2 linked regions of the Phenylobacterium montanum genome follow. Each later gene encodes a partner of the first gene's protein in a complex. Links are inferred from orthologs where the notes say so. Each region holds a gene or a part of one and is shown on either strand. Other genes may lie near its edges.

Region 1 (5,888 bases):
GGCGCAGGGCCACGGTGACGATCTCGGCCCCCGCGGCCTCGGCGGCGGCGGCGTTGGTGGCATAGTCCTTGTACTTGCCGGTGCCGACGATCAGGCGCGAGGTGAAGGTGCGGCCGGCGACGCTCCAAGTATCTTTTGGCCAGGTGTCAGCCGGTGGGGTGTGGGCGTTCATGCGTCAGCCGCCTCCGATGAAGTGCACGATCTCGATGCGGTCGCCGTCGGCGAGCGCGGTCTCGGCGTAGATCGAACGCGGCACGATCTCAAGATTGCGCTCGACGGCGACCTTACGCGGATCAAGGCCCAGCGCCGTCACCAGGGCGGCGATGCTGCCGAGCGCCTCGAAGCCCCGCTCCTCGCCGTTGATCACCAGACGCATTCCGTAGTCTCCAAAACGAGCCCTGCTTGTGAGCCCGGGCGCGCGACGATACAAGAGCGGCGGATTCGACATGCGGATCGCCGACCGCGGAGCGGCATGACCAAACCGATCTATGTGCTGAACGGCCCCAACCTCAACCTGTTGGGGGTCCGAGAGCCGCACATCTATGGGACCACCACCCTCGAGGACGTTCGCGGCCTTTGCGAGGCGCGGGCGGCTGTTTTCGGCCGCCAGGTGGTGTTCCGCCAGTCGAACCACGAGGGGCAGCTGATCGACTGGGTGCAGGAGGCGCGCGAGGGCGCCTGCGCCCTGGTGATCAATCCGGCCGGCTATGGCCACACCTCGATCGCCCTTCTGGACGCGCTGAAGGCCCTGAGCATACCGATCGTCGAGTGCCACCTGTCGAACCCTGCGGCGCGCGAGGAGTTTCGCAGGCACACTTTCGTCTCCCTGGCGGCGACGGGGCTGGTCAGCGGCTTCGGCGCCAGGAGCTATGAACTCGCTATCGAGGCGGCGGCGCAAGCGGCCAAGGCCTCGGCCTGAATAAGAACAAGGTTTTTCAATCCATGAACGATTCCAAGGGACCCGTGTCTAAGGACTCCGGCGGCTCGATCGACCCCAGGCTGGTGCGCAAGCTGGCCGACATCCTGACCGACACCGGCCTGACCGAGATCGAGGTCGAACAGGGGGGCCTGAAGATCCGCGTCGCCCGCGAGATCTCGGTGGCCGCCGCGCCGGCGCACTATGTCGCCGCGCCCGCGCCCATGGCCGCGCCGGCCGCTGCGCCTGTGGCCGCCGCCCCCGCGGCTGCGCCCGCCGCCGAGCCCGAGCGCGGCGAGCAGGTCAAGTCGCCCATGGTCGGCACCGTCTATCTGCAGCCCCAGCCGGGCGCCGCCTCGTTCATCAAGGTGGGCGACCAGGTCTCGGCCGGGCAGACGCTGCTGATCATCGAGGCCATGAAGACCATGAACCCGATCCCCGCCCCGCGCGCCGGGACGGTGCTGAAGATCCTGGTCGAAGACGCCCAACCGGTGGAATTCGGCGAAGCCCTGGTGGTGATCGAGTAGGCGATGTTCGACAAGATCCTGATCGCCAACCGCGGCGAGATCGCGCTCCGCGTCATCCGCGCCTGCAAGGAGATGGGCATCGCCACCGTGGCGGTGCACTCCGAGGCCGACGCCAGCGCCATGCACGTGCGCCTGGCCGACGAGAGCGTCTGCATCGGCCCGGCGGCGGCGGCCAAGAGCTATCTGAACATCCCCTCGATCATCGCCGCCTGCGAGATCACCGGGGCCCAGGCGGTGCATCCTGGGTACGGGTTCCTGTCGGAGAACGCCCGCTTCGCCGAGATCGTCGGCGCGCACGGCTATACCTTCATCGGGCCCAAGCCCGAGCACATCCGCATGATGGGCGACAAGATCACCGCCAAGCAGGCGGTGAAGACCGCCGGGATTCCGGTGGTGCCGGGCTCTGACGGCGGGGTCTCGACCGAGGAGGAGGCCTTCGCCGCGGCCGAGGCGATCGGCTTTCCGGTGCTGATCAAGGCCGCCGCCGGCGGCGGCGGGCGCGGCATGAAGGTGGCCCAGGACCGCGAGGGCCTGGCCGAGGCGGTCTCCACCGCCCGGTCCGAGGCCCGGGCGGCGTTCGGCGACGACACAGTCTATATGGAGCGCTACCTGGGCCGGCCGCGGCACATCGAGCTGCAGGTGGTGGCCGACAGCTTCGGCAATGTGGTGCATCTGGGCGAACGCGACTGCTCGCTGCAGCGCCGCCACCAGAAGGTGATGGAGGAGGCCCCCTCCCCCGCCATCGACGCCGCCACCCGGGCGAAAATCGGCAAGGTGGTGGTCGATGCGATCAAGGCCATCGGCTATCTGGGCGTCGGCACCATCGAGTTCCTGTACGAGGACGGCGAGTTCTTCTTCATCGAGATGAACACCCGCCTGCAGGTCGAGCACCCGGTCACCGAGGCCATCACCGGCATCGACCTGGTGCGCGAACAGATCCGCATCGCCGCCGGCCTGCCGCTGTCGTTCACCCAAGACGAGGTGCTGTTCGAGGGCCACGCCATCGAGTGCCGCATCAACGCCGAGAACCCGCGCACCTTCACCCCCTCGCCGGGGCTGGTGACCGATTTCCATGCGCCGGGCGGCCTGGGCGTGCGGCTGGATTCGGCGCTCTATGCCGGCTACTCGATCCCGCCCTATTACGACAGCCTGGCCGGCAAGCTGATCGTGCACGGCCGCGACCGGGCCGAGTGCATCGCCAGAACCCGCCGCTGCCTGGGCGAGATGGTGGTGGACGGGATCGAGACCACCATTCCGCTGTTCCAGGACCTGCTGGTCCAGCCGGACATCATCGAAGGGTCGTACAACATCCACTGGCTGGAGCAGTGGATCCGACAGGGCGGATGAGCGCGTGCCCCGATCTTCAGGGACAGGGGGCTTCACGGTCGAAGACCTGATCGAGTGCTATCGCCGGGGCGTGTTCCCGATGGCGGACGCGCGCGAAGACGATCGCATCTTCCTGGTCGATCCCGAGCACCGGGGGGTGATCCCGCTGCACACGGTGCACATCCCCCGCCGCCTGGCCCGCACCATCCGGGCCGAGGTGTTCCAGGTGCGCATCGACACTGCCTTCGACGCCGTGGTCGCCGCCTGCGCCGCCGCCAAGCCGGGGCGCGAGGAGACCTGGATCAACGCGCCGATCCAGGCCCTCTACGGCCAGCTCTACCGCCTGGGCCTGGCCCACAGCGTCGAGTGCTGGCTTGAAGGGGTGCTGGTCGGCGGCCTCTATGGCGTCAGCCTGGGCGGTGCCTTCTTCGGCGAGAGCATGTTCTCCAGAGCTCGCGACGCCAGCAAGGTCGCCCTGGCGCACCTGGTCGCCCGGCTGAGCGCCGGCCAGTTCCGCCTGCTGGACACCCAGTTCATGACCGAGCACCTGGCCCAGTTCGGCGCGGTGGAGATCCCCCGCGCCCTCTATCGCAGGAAGTTGGACGAGGCCCTGGCGCGCGACGCCGACTTCTACCGCCTGCCGGCCTATGTGGACGGCGCGGCCGTCTTGCAGGCGATCAGCCAGGCGTCATAGACCGGATGCTGGAACAGGTTCAGTCCGGGTGAATTGGCGTAAATCCAGCCGCGAAACACCTGCTTGCCGGGCGGGGGCGGCTGGTCGTCCGGCCCCTTGGGCTGGGAGATGATCTCCACGTGGGCGACCGCGTCGGTGATGGTCTCGTCGGGCGCGGTGGTCTCGCAGGCGCGGACGATGAAGATCAGCGACTTGTAGCGGATCGGCTGGTTGATCGGGGCCTCGAAGCGCAGGGTCTCGGCCGAGACCTTGTCCAGGGCCTGCAGCACCGCCACCGCATAGCGCGGCCGCTTCAAGGGCTCGACCGGCTTGGAAGGCGCGGGATTGGATGAGGCCGGCTCGCCCTGGTCCTCGTCGTCGTTCGAAGCCGCCTCCATCGGCGGCGAGGGGCTTGGCGCCTCGGGCTCGGCTGCGGGCGGGGCGGCCGCCGGTTGTGCGGGCTTCAGCGCCGCCGCCGGCTTGGGGGCGGCGGGCGCGGCGGGCTCCTGCTGGGCGCGCACCAGGCCGCCCACGCCCAGCGCCAGGACGATGGCGGCCCCGGCGCCGGCGAGCAGCAGCGGGCGCGCCGCCATCTCAGTGGCCTCCGTTGCTGGCCGGGACGCCGTAGGGATCGGCGGCCGGAGCGGGCGAGGCGGCGGGCGCCGCAGCAGCCGGGGCGGACGAAGCCGCCGGGCTCTGCGGGCGGATGAACTGGCCGATCAGGCCGAACAGGTCCACCGCCCCTTGCGTGTTCTGAAACTCGTCGCCCGGCTTCATGTCGCCCTGGGCGCCGCCGGGTTCGATGGCGATGTGCGAGCCGCCCAGGAGGCCGTCGCTGGTCACCTTGGCGGTGGAATCGGCCGGCAGCTTGACCGTGGGGTCCATGGTCATCCTGGTGATGGCCATGAAGGTCTTGGAATCCAGCGTCACGGCCGAGACCGTGCCGACCTTCACCCCCGCCACGCGCACGTCCGCGCCCGGGGCCAGGGCCCCGACCTGGCCGAACCGCGCGGTCAGGTCATAGCCGTGCGCCTTGGTGTGGATGGCCCCGGCGCTCAGGGCATAGATCAGAAAGCTGGCCGCCGCGGCCAGCACCACCGCGCCAAGCCCCGTCTCGACCCACTGACCACGCATGGGATTACTCCGGCCGCCAGGCCTGGTAGTCGCCCGTCGCCGCCGGGCGCTCGCCGGTCACCGCCAGCGAACCGGGCGGCCGCCAGGCGTGAGCGGTGCCGGTCAGGTTCGGCAGATGGTCCTTCTCCCAGGACCTGCGCAGCAGCGGGGCCACGGTCGGCGGCTCGTCGAAGGTGTAGCGCAGCCAGCCGTGCCATTCGGCCGGCACCTTGGAGGCCTCGGCATAGCCCTTGTACATCACCCAGCGACGCTTGCGCCCGTCATAGCTGTCGGCGGCGTTGCGGGCCTCATAGTAGCGGTTGCCGTACTCGTCCTCGCCGACGAACTGGCCGTTCTTGGCGATGGTCAGGCGCAGGCCGAAGGTCGCGCCCTGCCACCAGGTGAAAATCTCTTTGAGCACGCCGCCTAAGCTCCGCCGCGAACAGGAAAAGCGCCGAAGCGGCGCGGGGTGAATATAGGCGCCGGGCCTGCCCGCGTCCAGCGAACCGGAAGAAACCTTCGCCGCACCCCCGACACAAGATGTTGTGGATGGCGCACCCATCTCCCGCAATATCTATTGAAGCCGGCCGTCAGCCCTCCTAGGCTGGCTCAGAACGGGGGAGGATCGCCATGCGATTTCAGTCTCAACGTCCGCCGATCGGCGCCGAACAAGCGACCCTCGACCTGCGCGAGGTCGAGCGCGGCGCCGGCGTGGCCGAGGTCCTGGCCCCCGTGGACTGGACCTCGGCGCGAATCGACGCATGGCTGGACTGGGCCGATGCGCAGGGCGGCATCGTCGCCGAGGGCGAATCCGAGCCCTTGCCCCCGGCGGAGCCGGCCCTGGCCGAGGCCCTGGACGGCGCCTTCGACCGCTACGCCAGCCGCCTCGCCGGCCGCGGCGCGGCGCTTGGCGTGTTCGCTGCGACCGGCGACGCCGTCCGCTTTCGCGACGCCCTGCTGGAGAGCCTGATCGAAGGCCGCGCCGCCCCCGCCCTGCCCGCCGCCGGCGCCGCGGCCGAGCCCGAGGTGGTCGACCTCACCGGCTTCGAGTTCGCCCGCGCCGTCGAGCGTCACCTGGCCGAGGCCCGCCGCGAGGCCCTGGTGGCCGACGCCGCCGCCGCGCATGACGAGCGCCTGCAGGCGGTGATGGACGCGGTCAGCCGCTGCGAGGGCGAGCGCGCCGCCTGCGCGGACCCCAGCCTCAACGCTGCCCTCGGCCGCGCCGCCCGCCGCGCCCGCGAGGCCGGGGTCGGCGACGCGCTGATCCGCCGCGCCATCAGCCTGGCCCGCGCCGGCGCCACCGCCTGGACTTCGGCGGAGATCGAGGCCGCTC
Region 2 (4,598 bases), 1.2 Mb from region 1 along the record:
TTGGCGGAGAGCCGGCGGACGGCGTCGGCCAGGGCGCGGCCGGCGTGCGGGTTGTGGCCGCCGTCGATCCAGAGGTCGGCGCCGCGCGCCTGGGCCCTCTCGCCGAGCGGCCCCTTGATCAGGCGCTGGAAGCGAGCCGGCCAGACGGCAGAGGCGACACCCTTGGCTATGGCTTCGTCGGTGATGCGCGGATCGCCGAGCTTGACGATCGCCGCCACCGCCAGGCCGGCGTTGTCGAACTGGTGCTGGCCGAACAGGCTGGGCGGGGGCAGGTCGAGCAGGCGATCCTCCAGCTGCACCCGAAGGCGGCCCTGGTCTTCGAAAGCGTCGAAGTCGCGGCCCATCAGGGTGATCGGCGCGCCGACCAGCTCGGATTCGGCCTCGATCACGCCGAGAGCCTCCTCCATCTGCCGGGCGCAGACGCAGGGGCGGCCGGCGCGCAGGATGCCGGCCTTCTCCCAGGCGATCTTGCCGAGCTCTGGGCCCAGCAGCTCCAGGTGGTCGTAGTCGACCGGGGTGATCACGGTCACCGCCGGGCTGTCGAACACATTGGTGGCGTCGAAGCGCCCGCCCAGACCTACCTCGATGATGCAGAGGTCGGCGGGCGTATCGGCGAAGGCCTTCAGCGCAATGGCCGTGGTCATTTCGAAGAAGCTGATCGGCTCGCCGGCGTTGGCGGTTTCGGCCTGTTCGATCAGATTTTCCAGCTGGGCTTCGGTCAGCAGGGTCCCGGCGACGCGGATGCGCTCGACAAAGCGGACCAGGTGCGGCGAGGTCAGGACGTGGACCTTCAACCCGGCCGCCTCGGCCATGGCGCGCAGGAAGGCGGTGGTCGAGCCCTTGCCGTTGGTGCCGGCCACGTGGATCACCGGCGGCAGCTTGTCCTGCGGCCGCCCGAGAGCGTCCAGCAGGCGCAGGATGCGGCCGGTGGTCAGGTCGATCAGCGAGGGGTGCAGGGCGCGAAGGCGCTCGACCAGCACGTCCTGGGCGCGCAAGGGGTCATACATGGCTTAGATGATGGCCTTAAGCGGCGGGGCGGCGAGCGCGCCCCATCAGAAGCGTGGTCATGATCGAGCCCAACGTGGCCGGCAGCTCGCGTCGCCCCACAACCCGGTCGACCATGCCCTTTTCCACCAGGTATTCCGAGCGCTGGAAGCCGGGCGGCAGGGTCTCGCGGATGGTCTGCTCGATCACGCGGGGGCCGGTGAAGCCGATCAGGGCGCCGGGCTCGGCCAGGTGGATGTCGCCCAGCATGGCATAGCTGGCCGTCACCCCACCGGTGGTGGGATCGGTCAGGACCACGATATAGGGCAGGCGGGCCTTCTTCAGCTCCTGGATGGCCAGGGTGGTGCGGGCCATCTGCATCAGGGCGATAGCGCCCTCCTGCATTCGCGCCCCGCCCGAGGCGGTGAAGGCCACCAGGGGAACTTCGCGCTTCAGCGCCTCTTCAGCCGCGGCGATGAAGCCTTCGCCGGCCGCCATGCCCAGGGACCCGCCCATGAAGGCGAAGTCCTGCACCATGACCACGGACTTGACGCCCTTGATCTCGCCGGCCGCGACGGCCACCGCGTCGGTCTCGCCGGTGGACTTGCGGGCCGCCGCCAGGGCGTCCTTGTAGGGCTTGCCCTCGACGAACTTCAGCGGGTCGTCATTGGTCTTGCGGATCGCGACCACATCGTGGGCGCCGCCGTCGAAAGTATAGGCGAAGCGCAGCTTCGGCCCGATGCGCATGTGCCGGCCGGCCGGAGTGACCCAGAGGGCCGCCTCCAGGTCGGGCCGATAGATCATCTCGCCGGTGTCGGGGCACTTGACCCACAGGTTCTCGGGCGTGTCGCGCTTGGCGACCAGGTTGCGCACGCCAGGCGCGATCTTGGCCAGCCAGCCGCCCCGTTCCCGGGCCGGGCGTTGGTTGGAAGTCGATGCGCCCGGAGGGACGCCCTGTCCCCCGCGGGGGCCTTTGGCTTCGGACATGCTCATGCCGGGACGGAACCTTGGTCGATTCTCGCGCGACGCACAGCCTGGGCCAGGGCGCGCGCGGTATCCAGAACTCGCGTAGTCACATTTTCGTTTGGCGCGGCTTCGGCGATCTGTTCGACCAGGGCCGAGCCCACCACCACCGCGTCGGCCACACGGGCGACCGCGGCGGCGCGCTCAGGCGTCTTGACGCCGAAACCGACCGCGACCGGCAGGCCCGAGGCCTTGCGCACCCGCGCCACGGCTGGCGCCACGGCGTCCGCGTCGGCTTCCTTGACCCCGGTCACCCCGGCGACCGAAACATAGTAGACGAAGCCCGACGTGCGCCGGACCACCACCTGCAGCCGCGCATCGTCCGAGGTCGGGGTCGCCAGGCGGATCAGGGCGACCGCTTCCTGGTCCAGGGCGTCCAGCAATGGATCGGCCTCTTCCGGCGGGCAATCGACCACGATCAGCCCGTCGACCCCGGCCGCCGCCGCATCGGCCGCGAAGGCCTCGAGACCGTAGGACAGAAGCGGGTTCAGATAGCCCATCAGGATGATCGGGGTGTCCTGGTCGCCCTTACGGAACGCATGGGCGAGGGCCAGGGTCCCGCTCAGGGTCATGCCGGCGGCGAGGCCCCGCTGGGCGGCGCGCTGGATCGGCGGCCCCTCGGCCATGGGATCGGAAAAGGGATAGCCCAGCTCGATCAGGTCGGCCCCGGCGGCGGGCAGGCCCTTCAGGATGGCCAGAGCCGTTTCCCGGTCGGGATCGCCCGCCATGACGTAGGCGACGAAGCCGGCGCGGCCTTCGGCCTTCAGCGCGGCGAAGCGCCGTTCGATACGTTGAACCGTCAAATCTTACGTCCCAGGTGATCGGCGACCGTGGCCACGTCCTTGTCGCCGCGGCCAGACAGCAGCAGCACCACGATCCCGTCCTTGCCGACCTCGCGCACCACGTCGGGCAGACGGGCCATGGCGTGGGCGGGTTCGAGCGCGGGGATGATGCCTTCCAGCTCGGCGCAGCGCTGGAACCACTCCAGGGCTTCGTCGTCGGTGGCCGAAAGGTACTGGGCCCGGCCGATGTCGTGCAGGAAGGCGTGCTCCGGCCCGATGCCGGGATAGTCCAGGCCCGCCGAGATCGAGTGGGCGTCGGTGATCTGCCCGTCCTCGTTCTGCAGCAGATAGGTCTTGTTGCCGTGCAGCACGCCCGGGCGGCCGCCGGTCAGGGAGGCGGCATGCAGGCCGGTGGAGATGCCGTGGCCGGCGGCCTCGACCCCGACCAGGCGCACGCCCTCGTCGGCCAGGAACGGGTGGAAGATGCCGATCGCGTTCGAGCCGCCGCCGATGCAGGCCACCACCGCGTCGGGAAGGCGTCCCTCTGCTTCCAGAATCTGGGCTCGCGTCTCGTGGCCGATCACCGCCTGGAAGTCGCGCACCATGGCCGGATAGGGGTGCGGGCCGGCCGCTGTGCCGATGATGTAGTAGGTGTCGTGCACGTTGGTGACCCAATCGCGCATGGCCTCGTTCATGGCGTCCTTCAGCGTGCCGGTGCCGCTGGTGACGGGGCGGACCTCGGCGCCCAAAAGGTTCATGCGGAACACGTTGGGCTTTTGCCGCTCGACGTCGGTCGAGCCCATATAGACCACGCAGGGCAGGCCGAAGCGGGCGCAGACCGTCGCCGTGGCCACGCCATGCTGACCGGCGCCGGTCTCGGCGATGATGCGGGTCTTGCCCATGCGCATGGCCAGCAGGATCTGGCCCATGCAATTGTTGATCTTGTGCGCGCCGGTGTGGTTCAGCTCTTCGCGCTTGAAATAGATCTTGGCGCCGCCGAGGTGGGCGGTCAGCCGCTCGGCGAAATAGAGCGGGCTGGGCCGGCCGACATAGTGGGTCAGGAAACCCTTCAGTTCGGCCTGGAACTCGGGATCGGCCTTGGCCGCGGCATAGGCCCGGTCCAGGTCCAGCACCAGCGGCATCAGGGTTTCGGCCACATAGCGGCCGCCATAGTCGCCGAAGCGGCCCACGGCGTCCGGATAGGCGCTGTAGTCGTTTGGTTTGGCGGTGACGTTCACTGAATGACCTAAAAGGTTAAACGCGGCGTACGGCGTCCAGGAAGGCGGAAATGAGGCCGGGGTCCTTTAGCCCCGGGCCGCGCTCCACGCCAGAGGAAACATCCACCAGCGGGGCGCCGGAGGCCTTTGCGGCCTCGCGCACGTTCCAGGGATCGAGCCCGCCGGCCAGGAAATGCGGCCGCTGAAAGCGCCGACCGGCCAGGATCGTCCAGTCGAAGCTGGCGCCCATGCCGCCGGGCAGGTCCGCGCCCTTGGGCGGCTTGGCGTCGAACATCAGGTGCTCGACAAGGCCGTCATAGCCGCCGGCGGCCTCCAGGTCTGGGCTTTCCGAGACCGGCAAGGCCTTGATCAGGCCGGCGCCGGTGCGCGCGGCGATCGCGGCGGCGCGCTGGGGGCTCTCCTTGCCGTGCAGCTGGATCAGGTCCGGCTTCAGGCTGGCCATGATCCGATCGAGGACCTCATCGTCGGGATCGACAGTGACGGCGACCACGCCCGCCTTGCCCCGGGCCGGCTCGGCCAGGCGCGCAGCCAGTTCGGGCCGCACGTTGCGTGGACTCCTGTCGAAGAACAC

Evidence for each region.
Region 2: the proteins of accB (region 1) and KCG34_RS18690 are in contact, whole or in part, in a solved structure (PDB 8UXZ), measured with the Escherichia coli proteins. The link is inferred for Phenylobacterium montanum from one-to-one orthologs.

The regions. Positions count from the first base shown.
Region 1 is NZ_CP073078.1:5,326,063-5,331,950, reverse strand. The notes cover bases 1-2,692. They hold accB (acetyl-CoA carboxylase biotin carboxyl carrier protein), read left to right. Parts: upstream 1-942; coding sequence 943-1,443; downstream 1,444-2,692. Other genes in these bases: accC (acetyl-CoA carboxylase biotin carboxylase subunit), read left to right, coding at 1,447-2,692; KCG34_RS24410 (type II 3-dehydroquinate dehydratase), read left to right, coding at 473-919; thiS (sulfur carrier protein ThiS), read right to left, coding at 176-376; KCG34_RS24420 (thiazole synthase), read right to left, coding at 1-172. In the rest of the region: more of accC, read left to right, coding at 2,693-2,790; aat (leucyl/phenylalanyl-tRNA--protein transferase), read left to right, coding at 2,795-3,463; KCG34_RS24390 (DUF2155 domain-containing protein), read right to left, coding at 3,415-4,035; outer membrane lipid asymmetry maintenance protein MlaD, read right to left, coding at 4,037-4,576; KCG34_RS24380 (NADH:ubiquinone oxidoreductase subunit NDUFA12), read right to left, coding at 4,581-4,976; KCG34_RS24375 (TSCPD domain-containing protein), read left to right, coding at 5,186-5,888. UniProt on the Escherichia coli protein: This protein is a component of the acetyl coenzyme A carboxylase complex; first, biotin carboxylase catalyzes the carboxylation of the carrier protein and then the transcarboxylase transfers the carboxyl group to form malonyl-CoA.
Region 2 is NZ_CP073078.1:4,108,543-4,113,140, forward strand. What follows is about bases 1-3,000. They hold KCG34_RS18690 (acetyl-CoA carboxylase carboxyltransferase subunit beta), read right to left. Parts: upstream 1,978-3,000; coding sequence 1,024-1,977; downstream 1-1,023. Other genes in these bases: KCG34_RS18685 (bifunctional folylpolyglutamate synthase/dihydrofolate synthase), read right to left, coding at 1-1,007; trpA (tryptophan synthase subunit alpha), read right to left, coding at 1,974-2,810; trpB (tryptophan synthase subunit beta), read right to left, coding at 2,807-3,000. In the rest of the region: more of trpB, read right to left, coding at 3,001-4,027; KCG34_RS18705 (phosphoribosylanthranilate isomerase), read right to left, coding at 4,044-4,598.